4 regions of the Scandinavium tedordense genome follow, and region 4 is predicted to be linked to each of the others. Evidence: predicted binding sites of a transcription regulator. Region 4 holds the regulator's gene; each other region holds the start of a gene.
The links. The regulator Fur, encoded in region 4, represses iron uptake genes when iron is present. The targets are predictions, from matches to a motif close to ATAATAATGAGAACNACTATCAA.
Positions count from the first base shown of each region.

Region 1: MUU46_RS06700 (siderophore-interacting protein) is a predicted target of Fur. The motif match lies at 2,392-2,414, and genes of this name have one in related genera.
Region 2: fepD (Fe(3+)-siderophore ABC transporter permease) is a predicted target of Fur. The motif match lies at 1,371-1,393, and genes of this name have one in related genera.
Region 3: bfd (bacterioferritin-associated ferredoxin) is a predicted target of Fur. The motif match lies at 2,589-2,611, and genes of this name have one in related genera.

Region 1 is NZ_JALIGG010000052.1:67,270-72,425, forward strand. It holds gene MUU46_RS06690 (methionine ABC transporter ATP-binding protein) at 1-264, opposite strand, end outside; gene MUU46_RS06695 (DNA repair protein) at 539-1,519, shown strand; gene MUU46_RS06700 (siderophore-interacting protein) at 1,580-2,350, opposite strand; gene MUU46_RS06705 (PadR family transcriptional regulator) at 2,475-3,008, shown strand; gene ygjG (putrescine aminotransferase) at 3,355-4,734, shown strand; gene MUU46_RS06715 (tRNA-binding protein) at 4,832-5,156, opposite strand, start outside.
Region 2 is NZ_JALIGG010000057.1:194,291-199,446, reverse strand. It holds gene entS (enterobactin transporter EntS) at 62-1,297, opposite strand; gene fepD (Fe(3+)-siderophore ABC transporter permease) at 1,409-2,419, shown strand; gene fepG (iron-enterobactin ABC transporter permease) at 2,416-3,408, shown strand; gene fepC (iron-enterobactin ABC transporter ATP-binding protein) at 3,405-4,199, shown strand; gene MUU46_RS16805 (LuxR C-terminal-related transcriptional regulator) at 4,346-4,987, opposite strand; gene MUU46_RS16800 (fimbrial protein) at 5,039-5,156, opposite strand, start outside.
Region 3 is NZ_JALIGG010000055.1:418,825-423,980, forward strand. It holds gene fusA (elongation factor G) at 1-1,207, shown strand, start outside; gene tuf (elongation factor Tu) at 1,278-2,462, shown strand; gene bfd (bacterioferritin-associated ferredoxin) at 2,646-2,840, shown strand; gene bfr (bacterioferritin) at 2,914-3,390, shown strand; gene MUU46_RS12910 (prepilin peptidase) at 3,374-3,853, opposite strand; gene rpsJ (30S ribosomal protein S10) at 4,229-4,540, shown strand; gene rplC (50S ribosomal protein L3) at 4,573-5,156, shown strand, end outside.
Region 4 is NZ_JALIGG010000057.1:296,720-301,875, forward strand. It holds gene chiP (chitoporin ChiP) at 1-1,387, shown strand, start outside; gene chiQ (ChiQ/YbfN family lipoprotein) at 1,437-1,778, shown strand; gene fur (ferric iron uptake transcriptional regulator) at 1,869-2,321, opposite strand; gene fldA (flavodoxin FldA) at 2,638-3,168, opposite strand; gene ybfE (LexA regulated protein) at 3,318-3,611, opposite strand; gene ybfF (esterase) at 3,743-4,507, opposite strand; gene seqA (replication initiation negative regulator SeqA) at 4,681-5,156, shown strand, end outside.

The DNA of each region.
Region 1 (5,156 bases), on a different contig from region 4:
AAACACCATGCTGATTTTCAACCGTGCACGACGCAGGGTTTCACCCTTCGCGGCCGAGATATCCTGACCGTTAATCAGCACGTTGCCGGAAGTCGGTTTTTCGAGTCCGTTCAGCAAACGAATCAGGGTACTTTTCCCTGCGCCGCTGTAACCGATAATGCCGTAAATCTGCCCCTGCTCGACCGTCAGGCTAACGTCGTCGACGGCGGCGATGGGCGCTTTACCGTTATCAAAAATTTTTCGGATCTGGTTTAGTACAATCATTATATTTAGATGTATAGAGCTATGGACGTCTAGACGTTAGCATCACTGGTACTGATAACTCAACAACAAAATTCTCATATGGTTATGCCGCAATGCGATAACGCCCCTATTTGCGATTTATCGCTGGTAGTTGCGGTTAAGTTTTTAGATTGCTTTGAATCGTTAACATCATGAAATAACGAGACTTATAATCACGCTTAACCGCTGACAGTCGCCAGGCCGCAATGGTACTCTGCCTGCCACTCCGCAGGCCTGGAAGCTGAGCAAACGCGCCATGAACAAACCCATTAAACGGCTGGAAATCATTAAAAATGCGATTGAGCTGGAGGACGATGAGATTGTCCACGGCCAGCTTGCGCAGCTAAAAAAAGAGCGGCTGGATGAGGGGCTGGAGGCCATCGTGCAGGCGCTTGAGGCCCGACGCTATGCGGATGCTATCGCTGCCATTACCGTCTGGTTGCAGAACCAGCGGGCGCTGGCCACCTGGCAAGACCCGCGCATTTCTGCCAGTAAGCTCGAATTGAAAACTCTGGAAGCCGAATTGCAGGAATTGCTCGATCGGCGTACCGCACGCATTCAGCGGCTGGATGAATTCAACGAGTTGTACATGACCCGTCTCGGTCCGCTGATGACCGAGATCCTGCGTTTACGGAAAGTGCTGGCCGAGAAAATGCTGCGCCGACAGCTGCGCGAGGGCAACCGCAGCGAACCGGTGGCCGAGGAATCCGCGCGTCAGGCCGATGCCGCCAGCCAGGATTATGAGTCGTATCGCCAACGCCATCAGGAAGCCCAGCGTCACCAGGCCGCTCAGCAGCGGCTGGCAGAATCGGAGCGTCATGAGCTGAAACGTCTTTGGCGACAGGCCAGTAAACTGTGCCATCCCGACCTGGTGGATGATTCGCTGAAAGCGGAGGCCAACACACTGATGGTGCGGCTCAATCAGGCCCGTCAGCGCGGGGAACTCGCCACGGTGCGCAGTATTCTTACCCGTCTGATGCAGGGTCAGCAGCCAATGATGGCCAGCAGTCGTTTGAACGATCTTGAGCCTTTACGCCTGAAGATAGTCGAGATTCGATTGCAAATTCGCACGCTAAATCTGGAACTAACAGGGCTGGAGAAAGAGGGCGCATGGCAACTGGTGACGACGCTTCGCGACCAGGAAGGGTATTTTCAACAGCAGGAAAAAGCGATGAGCAATACCGTTCGTACGCTGGAAAAACAGATTGTGGATGTGGGTTTTGATGAGGTGGCGTGAGTGTCACCTTTTCCCCTCACCCTAACCCTCTCCCCATAGGGGCGAGGGGGAAAAAATAACCTACTTCTTATGCCAATACGCCTGCGAGCGCAGGAGTTGCGGGTCAATCGCGTCGGTCACAAAGCCATCCAGCCATGATTTTACTCCCACGCCTTCGCCAGTCAGCCAGAGGAAATAATCTTCCTGCGGCACATTCAACGCCGCGAGCTTCTCCGCCACCGCCTGCTCGCTGTGACCAACGACCCAGTCGATTTCAAACCCGCAATCAGCCAGATAATCCTGATACGCCGCATTGGCGACGGTCACAATGGCTTTCACCTGCGGACGTTCCGGCAGTTCACGCAACGCGGTTAAACGACGCAGCAACGCAGGCATACCCGATTCATCGCACACATACAGCTGCCAGGCGTAATCTTCCGGCACCACCAGCGATCCGCGCGGGCCGCCGATCGTCAGCGTGTCGCCGACCTTCGCTTTCATCGCCCACTGGCTGGCAAGACCGCCGTCGTGAATGAAGAAATCGTACACCAGCTCGTGGCGTTCGGCGTTGTACAGCGGCGTGTAGTCGCGTGACTGCGGGCGTACACCTTCGCCCCAGACAATGCCTTCCTCGGTGATTGTCGGCGGTGAAAAATGGCTGCCCGGCTCCGGGAAAAACAGCTTGGTGTGGTCGTCAAAACCGGCAGAGGTGAAACCCTCCAGCGCCTCACCTCCCAGCACGATACGCTGGAACGCCTGACTGATGCGCTCCACGCGCAGGACGGTCAACTCGCGAAAACGCAGCTCATTGCGCACGCGCTGCGGGTATTTTTTTGGGGTAGATAGGGTCATTGGAAACCTTCATTAATGATAAACAGATATATCTAAACTCAATGCAAATGATAATGATTGTTAACTGGGGGGAATGCAAGCGCTTTATGATACAGTTTAGATATATCTTTTTTGAGGTGGCCCTATGCAACATCATCATCCCTATCAACATCGTCACGACGACGAACACGGCTTTGGCGGCAGCAACGGGCGACGTCAACGCTTTTTCGGCCACGGCGAATTGCGCCTGGTGGTGCTCGATATCCTGACCCGCCACGCTAGCCACGGTTATGAGCTGATTAAAGCGATAGAGACACTGACCCACGGCGGCTATATCCCCAGCCCAGGCGTGATTTATCCGACACTGGATTTACTTCAGGATCAGGGGCTTATCACCGTTGATGTAGCCGACGGCGGACGTAAAAAAATCGCCATTACCGTTGAAGGTAGCCAGTGGTTAAATGAGAACCGGACACAACTCGACCACGTGCTGGCTCGACTGAAACAACGTAGTGTCGGGTATGCTCTGCGCAAAGATCCGCAGATGAAACGCGCCATCGAGAACTTTAAAGCCGCGCTGGATTTAAAAGTGAACCAGCAGGAAATCAGTGACGCGCAGCTGAAAAAGATCATCGGGATCATCGACCGCGCGGCCCTGGATATCACTCAACTGGATTAATGCCTTTCGTCGCCCACGTAGGGGTGACAGCCGCTGACCATCACAAACAGTATATTGCCGCGAGTAATGTGGTTTCGCCGATAGTTGTGTTTCCTCCCTGTTTTGGTCGGGCCTCATGCTGGTGCAACGACTGCACCAGCATGATCCACCCGTTCAATAAAATGAACGTTCTGGTCCTGAAAGCTCAGGAGTAAAAACCGCCGAAATGTTATGGGAATGATTAAATTTTGTAACCAGAGGCTCCGCACAGGCATTTATCCTGATTTTTGCGTTCCCCTCCTGGCTGGCGTAATCCCTGCAATACTTAAATCAGTATCATGTGATACGCGACGTCCAGGAGCATATTTTGAACAGGCTACCTTCCAGCGCCTCGGCTTTGGCCTGCAGCGCACACGCATTGAATCTCATTGAGAAGCGCACGCTTGATCATGAGGAGATGAGAGCACTCAACCAGGAGGTCCGGGAGTACTTCAAAGAACATGTGAATCCGGGGTTTTTAGAGTATCGCAAGTCTGTAACTGCAGGCGGGGATTACGGAGCCGTAGAATGGCAAGCGGGCAGTCTGAATACGCTTGTCGACACCCAGGGACAGGAGTTTCTCGATTGTCTGGGTGGCTTTGGTATTTTCAACGTGGGGCACCGTAATCCAACAGTGGTTTCCGCCGTACAGAATCAACTCGCAAAACAGCCGCTTCACAGCCAGGAGCTGCTCGATCCGCTTCGTGCGATGCTGGCGAAAACGCTTGCCGCGCTGACGCCGGGTAAACTGAAGTACAGCTTCTTCAGCAACAGTGGCACCGAGTCCGTCGAGGCAGCGATTAAGCTTGCCAAGGCGTACCAGTCACCGCGGGGCAAATTTACCTTTATTGCCACCAGCGGCGCCTTCCACGGCAAATCGTTGGGTGCACTGTCGGCGACGGCGAAATCGACATTCCGCAAACCGTTTATGCCGCTGCTGCCGGGCTTCCGTCACGTGCCGTTTGGCGATATCAGCGCCATGCGTTCCGTGTTGAGCGAATGCAAGAAGACCGGTGACGATGTGGCGGCAGTGATTCTCGAGCCTATTCAGGGCGAAGGGGGGGTGATTCTGCCACCGCAGGGCTATCTGCCCGCCGTGCGTAAGCTGTGCGATGAGTTTGGCGCACTGCTGATCTTCGACGAAGTGCAGACCGGCATGGGGCGCACGGGAAAAATGTTCGCCTGTGAGCACGAAAACGTACAGCCCGACATTCTGTGTCTGGCTAAAGCGTTGGGCGGCGGCGTGATGCCGATCGGGGCGACGGTCGCAACGGAGGAAGTGTTCTCGGTGCTGTTCGACAACCCGTTCCTGCATACCACCACCTTTGGCGGTAACCCGCTGGCCTGTGCGGCCGCGCTGGCGACCATCAACGTGCTGTTGACGCAAAACCTGCCCGCGCAAGCGGAACAGAAAGGCGACATGCTGCTGGACGGCTTCCGTCTGCTGGCGCGTGAATACCCGGACCTGGTGCAGGAAGCGCGTGGGAAAGGGATGCTGATTGCGATCGAGTTTGTGGATAACGAAATCGGCTATAACTTTGCGAGTGAAATGTTCCGCCAACGGATCCTGGTGGCCGGTACGCTCAACAATGCCAAGACCATTCGCATTGAGCCGCCGTTGACACTGACTATCGAACAGTGTGAACAGGTGATCAAAGCCACCGGTATTGCGCTGGCCGCGCTGCGGGTTTCCGTGGAGCAAGCCTGAAGATAATTGCGTAAATCATTGCCCGGCGGCACTTCGTTTGTACGGGCCTACGACTCAGTGTTTGTAGGCCAGGTAAGCGCAGCGTCACCGGGCATGTTTACACCACCCGCACACCCGCAGGCATGGCACGTTCGGCGGTCAATAACACACTTTCACTGCCATCCTCCGTTTCCGCGCACAGCAGCATGCATTCTGACACTTCCCCACGCATTTTCGCCTTCTCCAGATTGCACAGCACCACCACCTGCTTACCCAGCAACGCATCCTCCGTGTAATACGGCACCAGGCTGGTGACGGTTTGCAGCGTGCGTTCGCCAATATCAATCTGCACGATGTACAGTTTGTCAGCGTTTGCGTGACGTTTAACCTCTGTAATCTTGCCGGTGCGGATCTCCAGACGGGCAAAATCACCATACGCTACG
Region 2 (5,156 bases), 100 kb from region 4:
GGGCCGACAAGACACCTTCTGGAAGCCCGGCAGCTGGCGCCGCCGGGCAAATATCCGCCATTCAGGCCGTTGCCGTTTGCTGGCGGAAGCGGCGCAACTCACCCAGCAATAGCACCAATATTACGCCGACAATCGCTAACGCCCATCCGCTGGCGGATGCCGCCGCGACCGGTGTGAGCATTGCGCCAAACCCGCCTAAAATCGCCGCGCCGATGGCATCGCCGGTGACGTTCTGCGCCGTCCACAAACCGTTAATTCGGCCGAGCATCGCTTCCGGGGTTTGCGTCTGAATCAGGGTGTATTGCAGCAGCGAACTGATGGCGCTCAACCAGCCAAACAGCGCCAGACACAGCGCGCCCAGCGCCCACACTGGCATCAGGCTGAACATCCCAATCGCCACAAACGAGCCCACCGTGGTGAACAACATGATTTGCCCCGGCTTTTCGCTACGCGCCAGATTGCCGCTGGTCAAGGCGCCAAACGCCGCGCCGAGCGGGATCGCCGCATACAGCAAGCCAATCTGCGCCGCCGACATCTGCCAGCTCATCGCCAGCGCCGGATACAGAACGCGTACCGCGCTGGCCATGGTCACAAGAGCGCCGAGCAGCGCGATACCGCCAATCAGCGGGCTGTTAAACAGGAAACGCAGCCCGGCCATAAGGGATTTCAGCGGATGCTCTCGCGGCGATGGCGGCGGGGGCAACTGCGGCAGGCGCAGTAATGTCAGGGTGGTGATAAAGGTGCCGAGCGCGGCCAACAGGTAGTTCCAGGAGAAACCGCCGCTCGCCAGCAGCAGCCCGCCGACCATCGGTGAAATCACCGAACCCAGACGCACGGTGAGCATCGTAATCGCCCCCGCCTGCATCAGGTTCTCGCGCCCGACCAGCGCAGGCGTCGCCGCCAACAGCGCGGTCACGCCAATCGATGCAAACAAGCCGTCCCAAATGCCAAGCAGATAAATCGCCAGCAGCGACGGTTCAGGCAACAGCGCATTGAGCCACAGGCCTAGAAAACCAATGCCGCAGGTGCCGCGCGCCAGCAGAATCAGCTTTTTGCGTTCGTAGCGATCAGCCAGCACGCCGCCAAGCATCAGGCCAATAAACATCGCCGCGCCGGTGAGCGTCACCGCCAGCCCGACGTGCCAGGTGGAATGGGTCAACGACTGGATTTGTACCGGCACGGCAACGCCGAGCAGGCCAAGAGAAAGAATGGAGATAAAACGGGCAATAAAGACGGCGCGAAACGCCGGATGAGTCTTGAGCAGGCTGAGATTCAACAGCCAGGATTGTCTTTGCATGACGGGGCCTTCAACGAACTTTCGGTACCATTTCCGGGGCCGCACATGCTAACATAGGCGAATAAGATCGAGAACGATAATTACTATCATTATCACATCATGGACGTTGCTATGTCGTTTTCTCCCGCCGCGCTGCGCGCCGTCGCCGTGCCCGGATTACTCATTCTGCTTATTGTCGCTGCCGCGATCAGCCTGCTGATTGGCGCTAAACCGCTGCCGCTGAATGTGGTTTTCGACGCCCTGTCCGGCAGCTGCCAAAGCGCCGATTGCACCATTGTTCTCGAGGCACGATTACCGCGCACCCTCGCCGGTCTGTTAGCGGGCGGAGCACTCGGCCTCGCGGGGGCGCTGATGCAAACCCTCACCCGTAACCCCCTGGCCGACCCCGGCATTCTTGGCGTTAACGCCGGAGCCAGCTTTGCGATTGTGCTGGGTGCCGCACTGTTTGGTTTCACGCTGCCGCAGGAACAGCTACTACTCGCCTTTTGCGGCGCGCTGATTGCCTCGCTGCTGGTGGCGTTCACCGGCAGTCAGGGCGCTGGCCAGCTTAGCCCGGTACGTCTGACACTGGCGGGCGTTGCGCTCGGCGCGGTGCTGGAAGGTCTGTCAAACGGCATCGCGCTGCTCAATCCCGATGTCTACGATCAGCTGCGTTTCTGGCAGGCCGGGTCGCTGGATATTCGCTCCCTCGACACGCTGAAAGTGGTGCTGGTGCCGGTGGTTATCGCCACCGCCGTGGCGCTCGCTTTAAGTCGTTCACTGAATAGCCTGAGCCTCGGTGCGGATACCGCCACCGCACTCGGCAATAAAGTGGCGCGCACCCAAATTCTTGGCCTGCTGGTGATAACCGTCCTGAGCGGCAGCGCCACTGCTCTGGTGGGGCCAATTGCGTTTATCGGGCTGATGGTGCCGCATATTTCGCGCTGGCTGGTTGGGGGCGATCACCGTTGGTCACTTCCGGTCACACTACTCGCTACGCCTGCCCTGCTGTTGTTTGCCGATATTATTGGCCGTCTGCTGGTGCCGGGTGAGCTGCGCGTGTCGGTGGTGAGCGCCTTTATCGGCGCGCCGATGCTTATCTGGCTGGTGCGCCGCCAGCCGTCGCGCGGAGGTGTCGCATGATGGCCCCTTCCCGCCGACTGGTTGTTAGCATTGGGTTGCTGATTGTGGCGAGCCTGGCTATCAGCCTCTGGAGCCTGCGCAGCGGCGTGGTCACGCTGGATTTCAGTCAGGTTATCGCCGCCCTGTTCGGCGACGCGCCGCGCAACGTGACGATGGTCGTCACCGAATGGCGTTTGCCACGGGTGCTGATGGCGCTACTGGTCGGCGCTGCACTGGGCGTCAGCGGCGCAATTTTCCAGTCGCTGATGCGCAACCCGCTTGGCAGCCCGGACGTAATGGGCTTTAACACCGGCGCCTGGAGCGGCGTGCTGGTGGCGATGGTGCTGTTTGGTCAGCATCAGACAGCGATTGTTTTCGCTGCGATGGCGGGTGGAATTGTCACGTCTTTGCTGGTCTGGCTGCTGGCGTGGCGCAACGGAATTGATACCTTCCGGCTGATCATTATCGGCATTGGCATCCGCGCGATGCTGATGGCGTTCAACACCTGGCTGTTGCTGAAGGCCTCACTGGAAACTGCGCAGTCTGCCGGGCTGTGGTTCTCCGGGTCACTCAACGGCCTGACGTGGGCAAAAACTACTCCCGCAGCGCCCATTCTGCTGGTGATGCTGGTCTTTTCCGCGCTGCTGGTGCGCCGTATGCGGCTGCTGGAAATGGGCGACGACAGCGCCTGCGCGCTCGGCGTACGAGTCGAGCGGTCGCGCTTATTGATGATGCTGGTGGCGGTCATACTGACCGCAGCCGCCACCGCGCTGGCGGGGCCAATTTCCTTTATTGCGCTGGTGGCCCCGCATATTGCGCGGCGCGTCAGCGGCACCACGCGTTGGGGTTTGACTCAGTCGGCGCTGTGTGGCGCGCTGCTGCTAACGCTTGCTGATTTCAGCGCGCAGCGGCTGTTTATGCCTTACCAGTTGCCAGTGGGTGTGGTGACCGTCAGCCTGGGCGGTCTGTATCTCATCGCCTTGCTTATTCAGGAGTCCCGTAAAAAATGACCGCTTCCACCGCCCGCCTGCGTGGCGAAGAACTAACGCTGAGCTACGGCAAAAAAGTGATTGCCGAGGGGCTTAACGTTGCCATTCCAGACGGTCATTTTACCGCGATCATTGGTCCCAACGGCTGCGGAAAATCGACGTTGTTGCGCACCCTAAGCCGCCTGATGACGCCGCAGCACGGCCAGGTTTTTCTCGACGGCGAACAGATCCAGCGTTTTGCCAGCAAAGAAGTGGCGCGGCGAATCGGCCTGTTGGCGCAAAACGCCACGACGCCGGGAGACATCACGGTGCAGGAGCTGGTGGCACGCGGCCGTTATCCCCACCAGCCGTTGTTCACCCGCTGGCGCAAGGAAGACGACGACGCGGTGAACCATGCGATGCAGGCCACCGGCATGGTAGAACTGGCGAATCAGAGTGTGGACACGCTGTCGGGTGGCCAACGTCAGCGGGCATGGATTGCGATGGTTCTGGCGCAGGAAACGGCGATCATGCTGCTCGACGAGCCGACGACCTGGCTGGACATCAGTCACCAAATTGATTTACTGGAACTGCTGAGCGAACTCAATCGTGAGCGCGGATATACGCTGGCGGCGGTGCTGCATGATCTCAATCAGGCGTGTCGCTATGCCACGCATTTGATTGCCCTGCGTGACGGGCAGATTGTCGCCGAGGGTGCGCCGAAAGAGATTGTGACTGCGGAGCTTATCGAGCGGATTTACGGTTTGCGCAGTCTGATTATTGAAGACCCGGTGGCAGGTACACCCCTGGTTGTACCGTTGGGAAAACGGTAGTCCCTCAACAGAACCTTCATCCCGGCTCTCTCCTCAACGTGGCGAAGAAGAAAAACAGCGCTCCGGTATCCGGGGGAGAAAGCCGTGACTCATCGCGAGCGTGAAAAACGGCACCGGGCGATCCTTTCCCCTTTTCATTCCGTGAATTAAAATAAGCACTCGTTGCCTGCCAGACACTCTGAAAATAAATTCTGGGTCAGCTTTTGATCTTTTAATCCATTGAGGAAATGCAGTAATTCACAATCGGAATAAAGATTAAATTTGGTCATGATCATCCGTTTATGCGCGTATACGGTTTTCACGTTGAGCTGCAAATCGCTCGCGATTTTTTCCGTATTATACCCGCGATAAAAATGGGCGGCGACTTTAACCTGCTGCGGCGAGAGCGTTCGGTGCAGGCAATACTGGCAATTACGCCTGATATTTTTACAGCCAGCCAGAGTGCTATCCCCCCAGCCACGGACAATTGCCGCCCGGGTTTTAATCAGGCTTTCGGCCCGGTTGATAAACACAATATTATTGACGCATAACGGCAATTCACCAATATGTGGGTTGGTATTCCCTTCATAAATGCCGAGCAATAAACTGTCTGGTTTGCGCTCGCGTAATATCGGATTGCAAATATAGCTCTCTCCTGGTTCAAAGTATTTCACGATAATATCCGCGATGGCCACGTGCGCTTCGGTCAGGGTCAGGAGTTCAATCAGCCTACCTTCTTCATGCAAAAAAATCTGTTCAAGAAAATTCTCCATTCCTTTTTGGTATAATGTGTTTTTATCGCCTATCACTATCTGTAACATTTCCCCCTCCTTACAAACAGCACGATCAAATAAGACCCATTATTGATAAACAAATGTCGCCTGAAGTGTCGCGATAATGGTTCCCGACGTCGATTGCCCCTTGGCATACACCCGACTTTGTAGATTAAAGGTTGCGGTACGGTCCGCCTGAATAGGC
Region 3 (5,156 bases), on a different contig from region 4:
AGACACTCCGGCTGTTCGTCACTCCGATGACAATGAGCCGTTTGCTGCTCTGGCGTTCAAAATCGCAACTGACCCGTTTGTGGGTAACCTGACCTTCTTCCGCGTTTACTCAGGTGTAGTAAACTCTGGTGATACCGTGTTCAACCCGGTGAAATCAGCACGTGAGCGTCTGGGCCGTATCGTACAGATGCACGCCAACAAGCGTGAAGAGATCAAAGAAGTTCGCGCTGGCGACATCGCTGCAGCTATCGGTCTGAAAGAAGTGACTACAGGTGATACCCTGTGTGATCAGGACAATGTGATCATTCTGGAGCGCATGGAATTCCCTGAGCCGGTAATTTCGATCGCTGTTGAACCAAAAACCAAAGCTGACCAAGAAAAAATGGGTCTGGCTCTGGGCCGTCTGGCTAAAGAAGATCCATCATTCCGTGTATGGACTGATGAAGAAACCAACCAGACTATCATTGCTGGTATGGGTGAACTGCACCTCGACATCATCGTTGACCGCATGAAGCGTGAATTCAACGTTGAAGCGAACGTCGGTAAACCACAGGTTGCTTACCGCGAAGCGATTCGTGCGAAAGTTACCGATATCGAAGGTAAACACGCCAAGCAGTCTGGTGGTCGTGGTCAGTACGGTCATGTTGTGATCGACATGTACCCACTGGAGCCGGGCTCAAATCCGAAAGGTTACGAGTTCGTCAACGACATCAAAGGTGGTGTAATTCCTGGTGAATTCATCCCTGCCGTTGATAAAGGCCTCCAGGAGCAGCTGAAAGCTGGTCCACTGGCTGGTTACCCAGTTGTTGATCTCGGCGTGCGTCTGCACTTCGGTTCATACCATGACGTTGACTCCTCCGAGCTGGCGTTTAAACTGGCTGCTTCTATCGCCTTCAAAGATGGCTTTAAGAAAGCAAAACCAGTTCTGCTTGAGCCTATCATGAAGGTTGAAGTTGAAACTCCAGAAGAGAACACCGGTGATGTTATCGGTGACCTTAGCCGTCGTCGTGGTCAGCTGAAAGGTCAGGAATCTAACGCTACTGGCGTTCAGATCCACGCTGAAGTTCCGCTGTCTGAAATGTTCGGATATGCAACTCAGCTGCGTTCTCTGACCAAAGGTCGTGCTTCTTACTCCATGGAGTTCCTGAAGTACGACGACGCGCCGAACAACGTTGCTCAGGCCGTTATCGAAGCTCGTGGCAAATAAGCCGCAAGGTTAAAACTAATGTCCCGTGCTCTCTCCTTGAGGGGGGAGCACTATAGTAAGGAATATAGCCGTGTCTAAAGAAAAATTTGAACGTACAAAACCGCACGTCAACGTTGGTACTATCGGCCACGTCGACCATGGTAAAACTACTCTGACTGCAGCAATCACCTCCGTACTGGCTAAGACCTACGGCGGTTCTGCTCGCGCATTCGACCAGATCGATAACGCACCAGAAGAAAAAGCTCGTGGTATCACCATCAACACTTCCCACGTTGAATATGACACCCCAAGCCGCCACTACGCACACGTAGACTGCCCAGGCCACGCCGACTATGTTAAAAACATGATCACCGGTGCTGCGCAGATGGATGGCGCGATCCTGGTTGTTGCTGCGACTGATGGCCCTATGCCACAGACTCGTGAGCACATCCTGCTGGGTCGTCAGGTAGGCGTTCCTTTCATCATCGTGTTCCTGAACAAATGCGACATGGTTGATGATGAAGAGCTGCTGGAACTGGTTGAGATGGAAGTTCGTGAACTCCTGTCCCAGTACGATTTCCCAGGCGACGACACCCCTATCGTTCGTGGTTCCGCGCTGAAAGCGCTGGAAGGCGAAGCTGAGTGGGAAGCTAAAATCGTCGAACTGGCTGGCTACCTGGATTCTTACATCCCAGAACCAGAACGTGCGATCGACAAGCCATTCCTGCTGCCAATCGAAGACGTATTCTCCATCTCCGGCCGTGGTACTGTTGTTACCGGTCGTGTAGAGCGCGGTATCGTTAAAGTTGGTGAAGAAGTAGAAATCGTTGGTATCAAAGAAACTGCGAAAACTACCTGTACTGGCGTTGAAATGTTCCGCAAACTGCTGGACGAAGGCCGTGCTGGTGAGAACGTTGGTGTTCTGCTGCGTGGTATCAAACGCGAAGAAATCGAACGTGGTCAGGTTCTGGCCAAGCCGGGTTCAATCAACCCGCACACCAAGTTCGAATCTGAAGTGTACATCCTGTCCAAAGATGAAGGCGGCCGTCATACTCCGTTCTTCAAAGGCTACCGTCCACAGTTCTACTTCCGTACAACTGACGTGACCGGTACCATCGAACTGCCAGAAGGCGTTGAGATGGTAATGCCAGGTGACAACATCAAAATGGTTGTTACCCTGATCCACCCAATCGCGATGGATGACGGTCTGCGTTTCGCAATCCGTGAAGGCGGCCGTACTGTAGGTGCGGGCGTTGTTGCTAAAGTCATCAGCTAATTATTCCTTAATTAGTTTTGACTAAAAAAGGGCGCTTCGGCGCCCTTTTTGCTATTTGTTATTTATCACTGTCACAGTTGTTTTCATTTTGTCCGCTTACTCCCGCACCGGTTCCTTAATTGTGCTATTGTAATCATAACTATTCTCATTTACACTTTGAGCATAAATTGAACGGGAGCGATCATGTACGTTTGTTTGTGTAATGGTGTAAGCGATAAAAAAATTCGTCAGGCTGTTCGCCAGTTTCATCCGCAATCTTTTCAGCAACTGCGCAAATTCATTCCCGTGGGAAATCAATGTGGTAAGTGCATTCGCGCCGCGCGCGAGATTATGCAGGACGAATTAACTCAGATACCGGAATTAAAAGAGATAGCCTGAGACTTCGGTCTTTTTTTTGACATCCCTGTAGCCCGTTCTACGCTTCTATGAGTGGAAGCGGAGGGACTATATAATGAAAGGTGATGTTAAAATCATAAGTTATCTCAATAAATTATTGGGAAATGAGCTTGTCGCAATCAATCAATACTTTCTCCATGCGAGAATGTTCAAAAACTGGGGCCTGACGCGCCTCAATGATGTCGAATACCATGAATCCATCGATGAGATGAAACACGCCGATAAATATATCGAGCGTATTTTATTTCTTGAAGGCCTTCCTAATCTGCAGGATCTCGGCAAGCTTGGCATTGGTGAAGATGTCGAAGAAATGCTGCAGTCTGACCTCAGGCTTGAACTTGAGGGCGCTAAAGATCTCCGAGAGGCAATCGCCTATGCTGATACCGTTCATGATTACGTCAGCCGCGATATGATGATTGAAATCCTGGCCGATGAGGAAGGACACATCGACTGGCTTGAGACAGAACTCGATCTGATTGGTAAGTTGGGCATTCAAAATTACTTACAATCCCAGATCAAAGTGGCAGAGTAGTCCACCACGTCTGAAAGCCAATAAGCACACCCGCTGCGCTCAGAAATGGGCCAAACCGCAGCGGGTTTTTTAATGCCTGGCTTGAGCGAGCAATAATCGCTTCTAAGCACACAAAAAGCAGCGCGGAACCCGTCGCAATTGTTATCAGCACCGGTAATTGCTGCCATCCATGCCATGCCCCGAGAGCCGCAAAGAATTTCACGTCACCATAGCCCAGCCCTTCTTTATGCCGAATACCCTTATAGAGCCAGTGCAGACCAGCCAGACTGCAATAGCCCGCTATTGCCCCTAATACGGAAGAGGGGAGTTGCTGGGGTTTAATCACCACGAAAAACAGCATTCCACACCAGAGTAACGGGCAGACCAGTCGATCCGGAAGCAAGCCGGTTCTGTAGTCATACCAGGCAAGAAGCCCTGTGACGATGCAGTAGATAACAATGAAGGGGAGGGCGGCGAACGACATAGACTCTACCTGTATGTGCAGAAGCCGTGAGTATTCTCAGTAACCCATTCAGAGACAAACACGGAAAGTCAGAAGGTCGAGAACGCTTCCAGAGTATGAGTTACCGATGCACTCATTACAGAAATGCATGCGCATGAAGTCGCAGATTACAGGTGGCGTATTTATAAACACTGCTTGCGTCGTGGTCAGATTTACGTATAATGCGCGGGCTTGTCAAAATTGACGGCGGGTTCGATATGAACTCCGACAATGTTGTTTGTTGTCGACAATGTTCCCAATTGGGGAACTACGCAAGAACGGTTACGCTCCCCCATCAATCGTAATGGGTGTGAGAAGTGGCCATTTCGTTTATAAAATAATTGGAGCTCTGGTCTCATGCAGAACCAAAGAATCCGTATCCGCCTTAAAGCGTTTGATCATCGTCTGATTGATCAATCAACCGCGGAAATCGTCGAGACTGCCAAGCGCACTGGTGCGCAGGTACGCGGTCCGATCCCGCTGCCGACCCGCAAAGAGCGCTTTACCGTTCTGATCTCTCCGCACGTTAACAAAGACGCGCGTGATCAGTACGAGATTCGCACTCACAAGCGTCTGGTTGACATCGTTGAGCCAACCGAGAAAACCGTTGATGCTCTGATGCGTCTGGACCTGGCTGCCGGTGTAGACGTGCAGATCAGCCTGGGTTAATCAGGTCATCGAGCGATTGAGAGGTTGATACAATGATTGGTTTAGTCGGTAAAAAAGTGGGTATGACCCGCATCTTCACTGAAGATGGCGTATCTATCCCAGTAACCGTAATCGAAGTTGAAGCAAACCGCGTTACTCAGGTTAAAGACCTGGCTAACGACGGCTACCGTGCTGTTCAAGTTACTACCGGTGCTAAAAAAGCTAGCCGCGTAACTAAGCCGGAAGCAGGTCACTTCGCTAAAGCTGGCGTAGATGCTGGCCGTGGTCTGTGGGAATTCCGCCTCGCTGAAGGCGAAGAGTTCACCGTAGGTCAGGACATTAGCGTTGAGCTGTTTGCTGAAGTTAAAAAAGTTGACGTAACCGGTACCTCTAAAGGTAAAGGTTTCGCCGGTACCGTTAAGCGCTGGAACTTCCGTACCCAGGACGCTACTCACGGTAACTCCTTGTCTCACCGCGTTCCGGGTTCTATCGGTCAGAACCAGACTCCGGGCAAAGTGTTCAAAGGCAAGAAAATGGCAGGTCAGCTGGGCAACGAACGTGTGACTGTTCAGAGCCTGGACGTAGTACGTGTTGACGCTGAGCGCAACCTGCTGCTGGTTAAAGGTGGTGTCCCGGG
Region 4 (5,156 bases):
TACGCTGGCGCTGGCTATTGCCGGGGTCACCGCAATGTCGGGCTGGTTGGCAGTTCCGCAAGCCAGTGCAGCAGGATTCATAGACGATTCAACCTTAACCGGCGGCATCTATTACTGGCAGCGCGAGCGTGACCGTAAAGATGTAACCGACGGCGACAAGTACAAAACCAACCTTTCTCACTCCACCTGGAACGCCAATCTCGACTTCCAGTCGGGTTATGCTGCAGATTTTATCGGCCTGGATATTGCGGCCTTCACCGCAATCGAAATGGCTGAATCCGCCGAAAGCGGTCACCCAAACGAAATCGCGTTCTCCTCTGTTAATAAAGGCTATGACGAAGACTGGTCTGGCGATAAGAGTGGGATCAGTCTGTATAAAGCCGCCGCGAAATTTAAACTGGGGCCGACCTGGGCACGCGCAGGTTATATTCAGCCTACTGGCCAGACCCTGTTAGCGCCGCACTGGAGCTTCATGCCGGGTACTTATCAGGGTGCTGAAGCCGGGGCAAACTTTGACTACGGGGATGCCGGGGCGTTGAGCTTCTCGTATATGTGGACCAACGAGTACAAAGCTCCGTGGCACCTTGAAACTGATCATTTCTATCAGAACGACAAGAAAACCAAAGTGGAGTATCTGCACTCCATCGGTGCTAAATACGACTTCAAAAATGACCTGGTGCTCGAAGCAGCATTTGGTCAGGCTGAAGGCTTTATGGATCAGTACTTCGCCAAAGCCAGCTATAAATTTGATGTCGCCGGGGCGCCGCTCTCGACCAGCTACCAGTTCTACGGTGCGCGTGACACCGTCAGCAGCAACACTATCAACGATATCTATGACGGTACCGCGTGGCTACAGGCTCTGACCTTAGGTTATAAAGTGGGCGACGTTGTTGACCTGCGTCTCGAAGGAACATGGGTAAAAGCGGAAGGGCAGCAGGGTTACTTCCTTCAGCGTATGACCCCAACCTATGCTTCTTCCAACGGCCGACTGGATATCTGGTGGGATAACCGCTCAGACTTCAACGCCAACGGCGAAAAAGCGGTGTTCTTCGGCGGTATGTATGATCTGAAAAACTGGGATATGCCGGGCTGGGCCGTGGGCGCGTCTTATGTTTATGCCTGGGATGCTAAACCGTCTGACTGGCTTATCAATAGTGCAGGTCAGCGCGAAGATATCGCCTCAAACAAAATTAAAGAGTCAGCTTACAGCCTCGACGCGATGTACACCGTTCAGGAAGGGCGAGCGAAAGGCACGCTGTTCAAGCTGCACTTTACTCAATACGACAACCACTCCGACATCCCGAGCTATGGCGGGGGGTACGGCAATATCTTCCAGGATGAGCGTGACGTGAAATTCATTGTTATCGCCCCGTTCACCATTTTCTGACAAGTCGCGCGGCAGCGTTAACGTCGCCGCGCGCCTATGAGGCCGTATCATGAAAAAATTGATTCTCATCGCTATGATGGCATCCGGGCTGGTTGCATGCGCACAACCCCAGGCGCCACAGGAAGATAACAAGCTCAAAGAGGCGTACAGCGCGTGTATTAACACCGCCGAAGGCAACCCGGATAAAATCCAGGCGTGTCAGAATGTATTGGACGTACTGAAAACCGAGAAGTCACATCAGCAGTTTGCCAATCAGGAAACCGTGCGGGTTCTGGATTATCAACAGTGCATCCAGGCGACGCATACCGGCAACGATCAGGCGGTGAAAGCCCGCTGTGACCAGATTTGGAAGGAAATTCGTAACAACAACACGACAACCACAAAGCCATAACCCTCAACTATCGGCCTCTGTGATTGCCTGAAATTTATGCCAAAAAAAGCCAACCGCGAGGTTGGCTTTTTGCTTTTGAGCAAACGCTGATTATTTCTCAGCGGCGTCGTGTGCGTGTTCATCTTCACGGCAGTCGCCTTCTGCGCAGTGGCCATAAAGATAAAGGCTATGGTTGGTCAGACGAATGCCATGTCGAGTGGCGATTTCGCGCTGACGCGTTTCGATAGAGTCATCACTGAACTCAATAACCTTGCCGCAGTCGAGGCAGATTAAGTGATCGTGATGATGCTGCTGAGTCAGTTCGAAAACAGACTTGCCGCCTTCGAAGTTGTGGCGGGTGACAATGCCGGCATCGTCGAACTGGTTCAGAACGCGATAAACCGTTGCCAGACCAATCTCTTCGCCCATATCAATGAGGCGTTTATAAAGGTCTTCCGCACTGACATGGTGATTGTCCGGCCCCTGAAGCACTTCCAGAATTTTCAAACGAGGAAGCGTGACTTTCAGGCCTGCCTTCTTTAATGCGGTATTGTTGTCAGTCATGCGGAATCAGTCCTGTTGCTAGGCGATACACTTCCCTATGGGGAAGTATTACTAAGAATGAATTCAGGATAATGCGTCTCATTATAGGACTGCCTGGCCTAAATGGGAACGTAAACCCTGAGCAAAGTATGCTTTTCAAAAACGAGGCATCATCTGCAAAGCGAAACATCCGACCTCGTCAAAACAGGTGACATTGTACAGACATGTGCTCAAAAGTTAAAAATTTGTAGCGATTAATTTAATTGCTTTTATCTATTAATTTAACACAACGTATCGCTAATACGGCGCAGCACGGATGCTGCACCGTACTAAATCATTAGGCGTTCTTGATCTCTTCGAGGTGCAGCTCTTCGGAGATTTGTTTCACCCATTTTTCGACACGCTCAGCGGTCAGCTCTGGCTGGCGATCTTCGTCAATGGCCAGACCCACAAAATGGGCGTCATCAGCCAGACCTTTAGAGGCTTCGAAATGGTAGCCTTCGGTCGGCCAGTGGCCAACGATAGTTGCGCCGCGCGGTTCGATGATGTCGCGGATGGTACCCAACGCATCACAGAAATATTCTGCGTAATCTTCCTGATCGCCACAGCCAAACAGTGCGACCAGCTTACCGTTGAAGTCTACCTCTTCCAGCGTCGGGAAGAAGTCGTCCCAGTCACACTGTGCTTCACCGTAGTACCAGGTAGGGATACCCAGCAGCAGAATATCGAAACCTTCGAGATCTTCTTTACTGCTCTTGGCAATGTCATGCACCTCGGCAACGTCTTTGCCAAGCTGCTTCTGGATCATCTTCGCGATATTTTCGGTGTTACCCGTGTCGCTGCCGAAAAAAATACCTGTGATTGCCATGAGTAAAATAACCTCTTGAAACGTATTGAAATGATGGTGGAATGTTGCCCACAGATAAAGGCAATGATAGCAGGAGGAGAAGTGCGCGGAAACTGCAATCGCGCCGTACTGCACTCTCTGCTAAATGAAAGTGATTTTTTGCCGTATTTTCAGACAAGTTCCTGGCCGTGTAATGCAGCCAGTTGTTGCAACAATATCTCTTCGATAAGCTCGCTGCGGCTCATATTTCTGGCATCAGCCAGTTCATTGAGCGCATCCACGGCATCGTTATTGAGCTTTAGCTCAACGCGTTTGAGACCGTTGCTTTTGTCGCGTTTAAGCTGATTACGCTTATTTATGCGTAATTGTTCGTCGCGCGAGAGCGGATTGGTTTTCGGCCTTCCCGGGCGACGCTCATTTGCGAACAAATCTAATGTCGTTCGGTCCGTTTGTTCTTTTGCCATGATTCAGAGTGACTTCGGGGAAACAAGCCGCCAGACGACAGGCCCGGCGCAGATAGCGCGCAATCATACATCAGCGAAACCCGGACGCCAACGCCGGGAGGCACAATGGCGCTTGCTTGCTCGGATTTTAATCATTCTGCCAGGTATCGACGAATCGCACGCAGCACCGCATCCGGTTTTTCTGCGTGAACCCAATGTCCGGCACCCGCGATCACGTGCGCGCGGGCCTGCGGGAACTGTGCAAGTAACGCGTCGCGGTACTCTGCGGTGACGTAAGGCGAATTTCCACCAGGGATAAACAGGGCAGGGTGGTCCCAGGCAGGAATCGGTTCCCAGCCAACGATATGGGGATATTGATCCCACAACGCTGGCACGTTGAATCGCCACGCACCGTCGACGAACGACTTCAGCAGGAACTGAATCACGCCTTCTTCATCTATATGCTGGCGCATTACATCCGCGGCCTGCTGGCGGCTGGACACGCCTGCGTCGGTCACGGCGTTAATGGCGGCAAAAATCTCATCGTGACGGCGCACCTGATAAGCCACCGGAGCGATATCAATCGCCACCAGTTTTTCAACACGTTCAGGGGCTAGCGCCGTAAACGCCATCACCGCTTTACCGCCCATTGAATGGCCAATCAGACTCGCCTTCTCAATGCCGTTTGCATCGAGCGTATCGACAAGATCCTGCGCCATTGCGGCGTAGGTCATCTCCGGGTCGCGAGGGGAAAGGCCATGGTTACGCATATCGACTTGCAGGATATTGTGGTCGGCAACCAGATCCCGGGCGAGGATCCCGAGGTTATCAAGGCTACCGAAAAGGCCGTGAACGAGGACGATGGGAGAATTAGTGTGCAGGTTTTGTGCAGTTTGCGCTCGGCTGTTTAATTTCATGGCAAAGTTCTTTTTTTCGCTACGTCGGGTTAGGGTATCATGTTGAACATTCTGCCGCCCGGCTGCAACACTCAGTAGTCGTCTGAGTTTTTGCCGACACGCTATCCGCTGTTGGGTTTTGTCCTTATAATCCCAACAACTTGTATTCAGAAAAGATATCTCACTGGATTAAGATGAAAACGATCGAAGTTGATGACGAACTCTACGGCTTTATTGCCAGCCACACTAAGCACATTGGCGAGAGCGCATCCGACATTTTAAGGCGTATGCTGAAATTTTCTGCCGTATCGCAGGCGGCAGCATCAACCGTAGCCAAAGAAACTCCGGCATCCGCGTCTGCACCGGTCGTCGCTGCGGTTAAAAAAGTGTCTTCAACAAAAGATAACGTTCGCGCCATGCGCGAGCTGATGCTTTCTGACGAATACGCCGAGCAGAAAAAAGCGGTCAACCGCTTCCTGCTGGTGCTGACTACACTTTACGCTTTAGACAGCAAGTCATTTGCTCAGGCTACCGAGTCGCTGCATGGCCGTACGCGCGTTTACTTCTCCTCTGACGAAGCAACGCTGCTGAAAAACGGCAATCAGACCAAGCCTAAGCAGGTACCAGAAACCCCTTACTGGGTTATCACCAACACCAATACCGGTCGTAA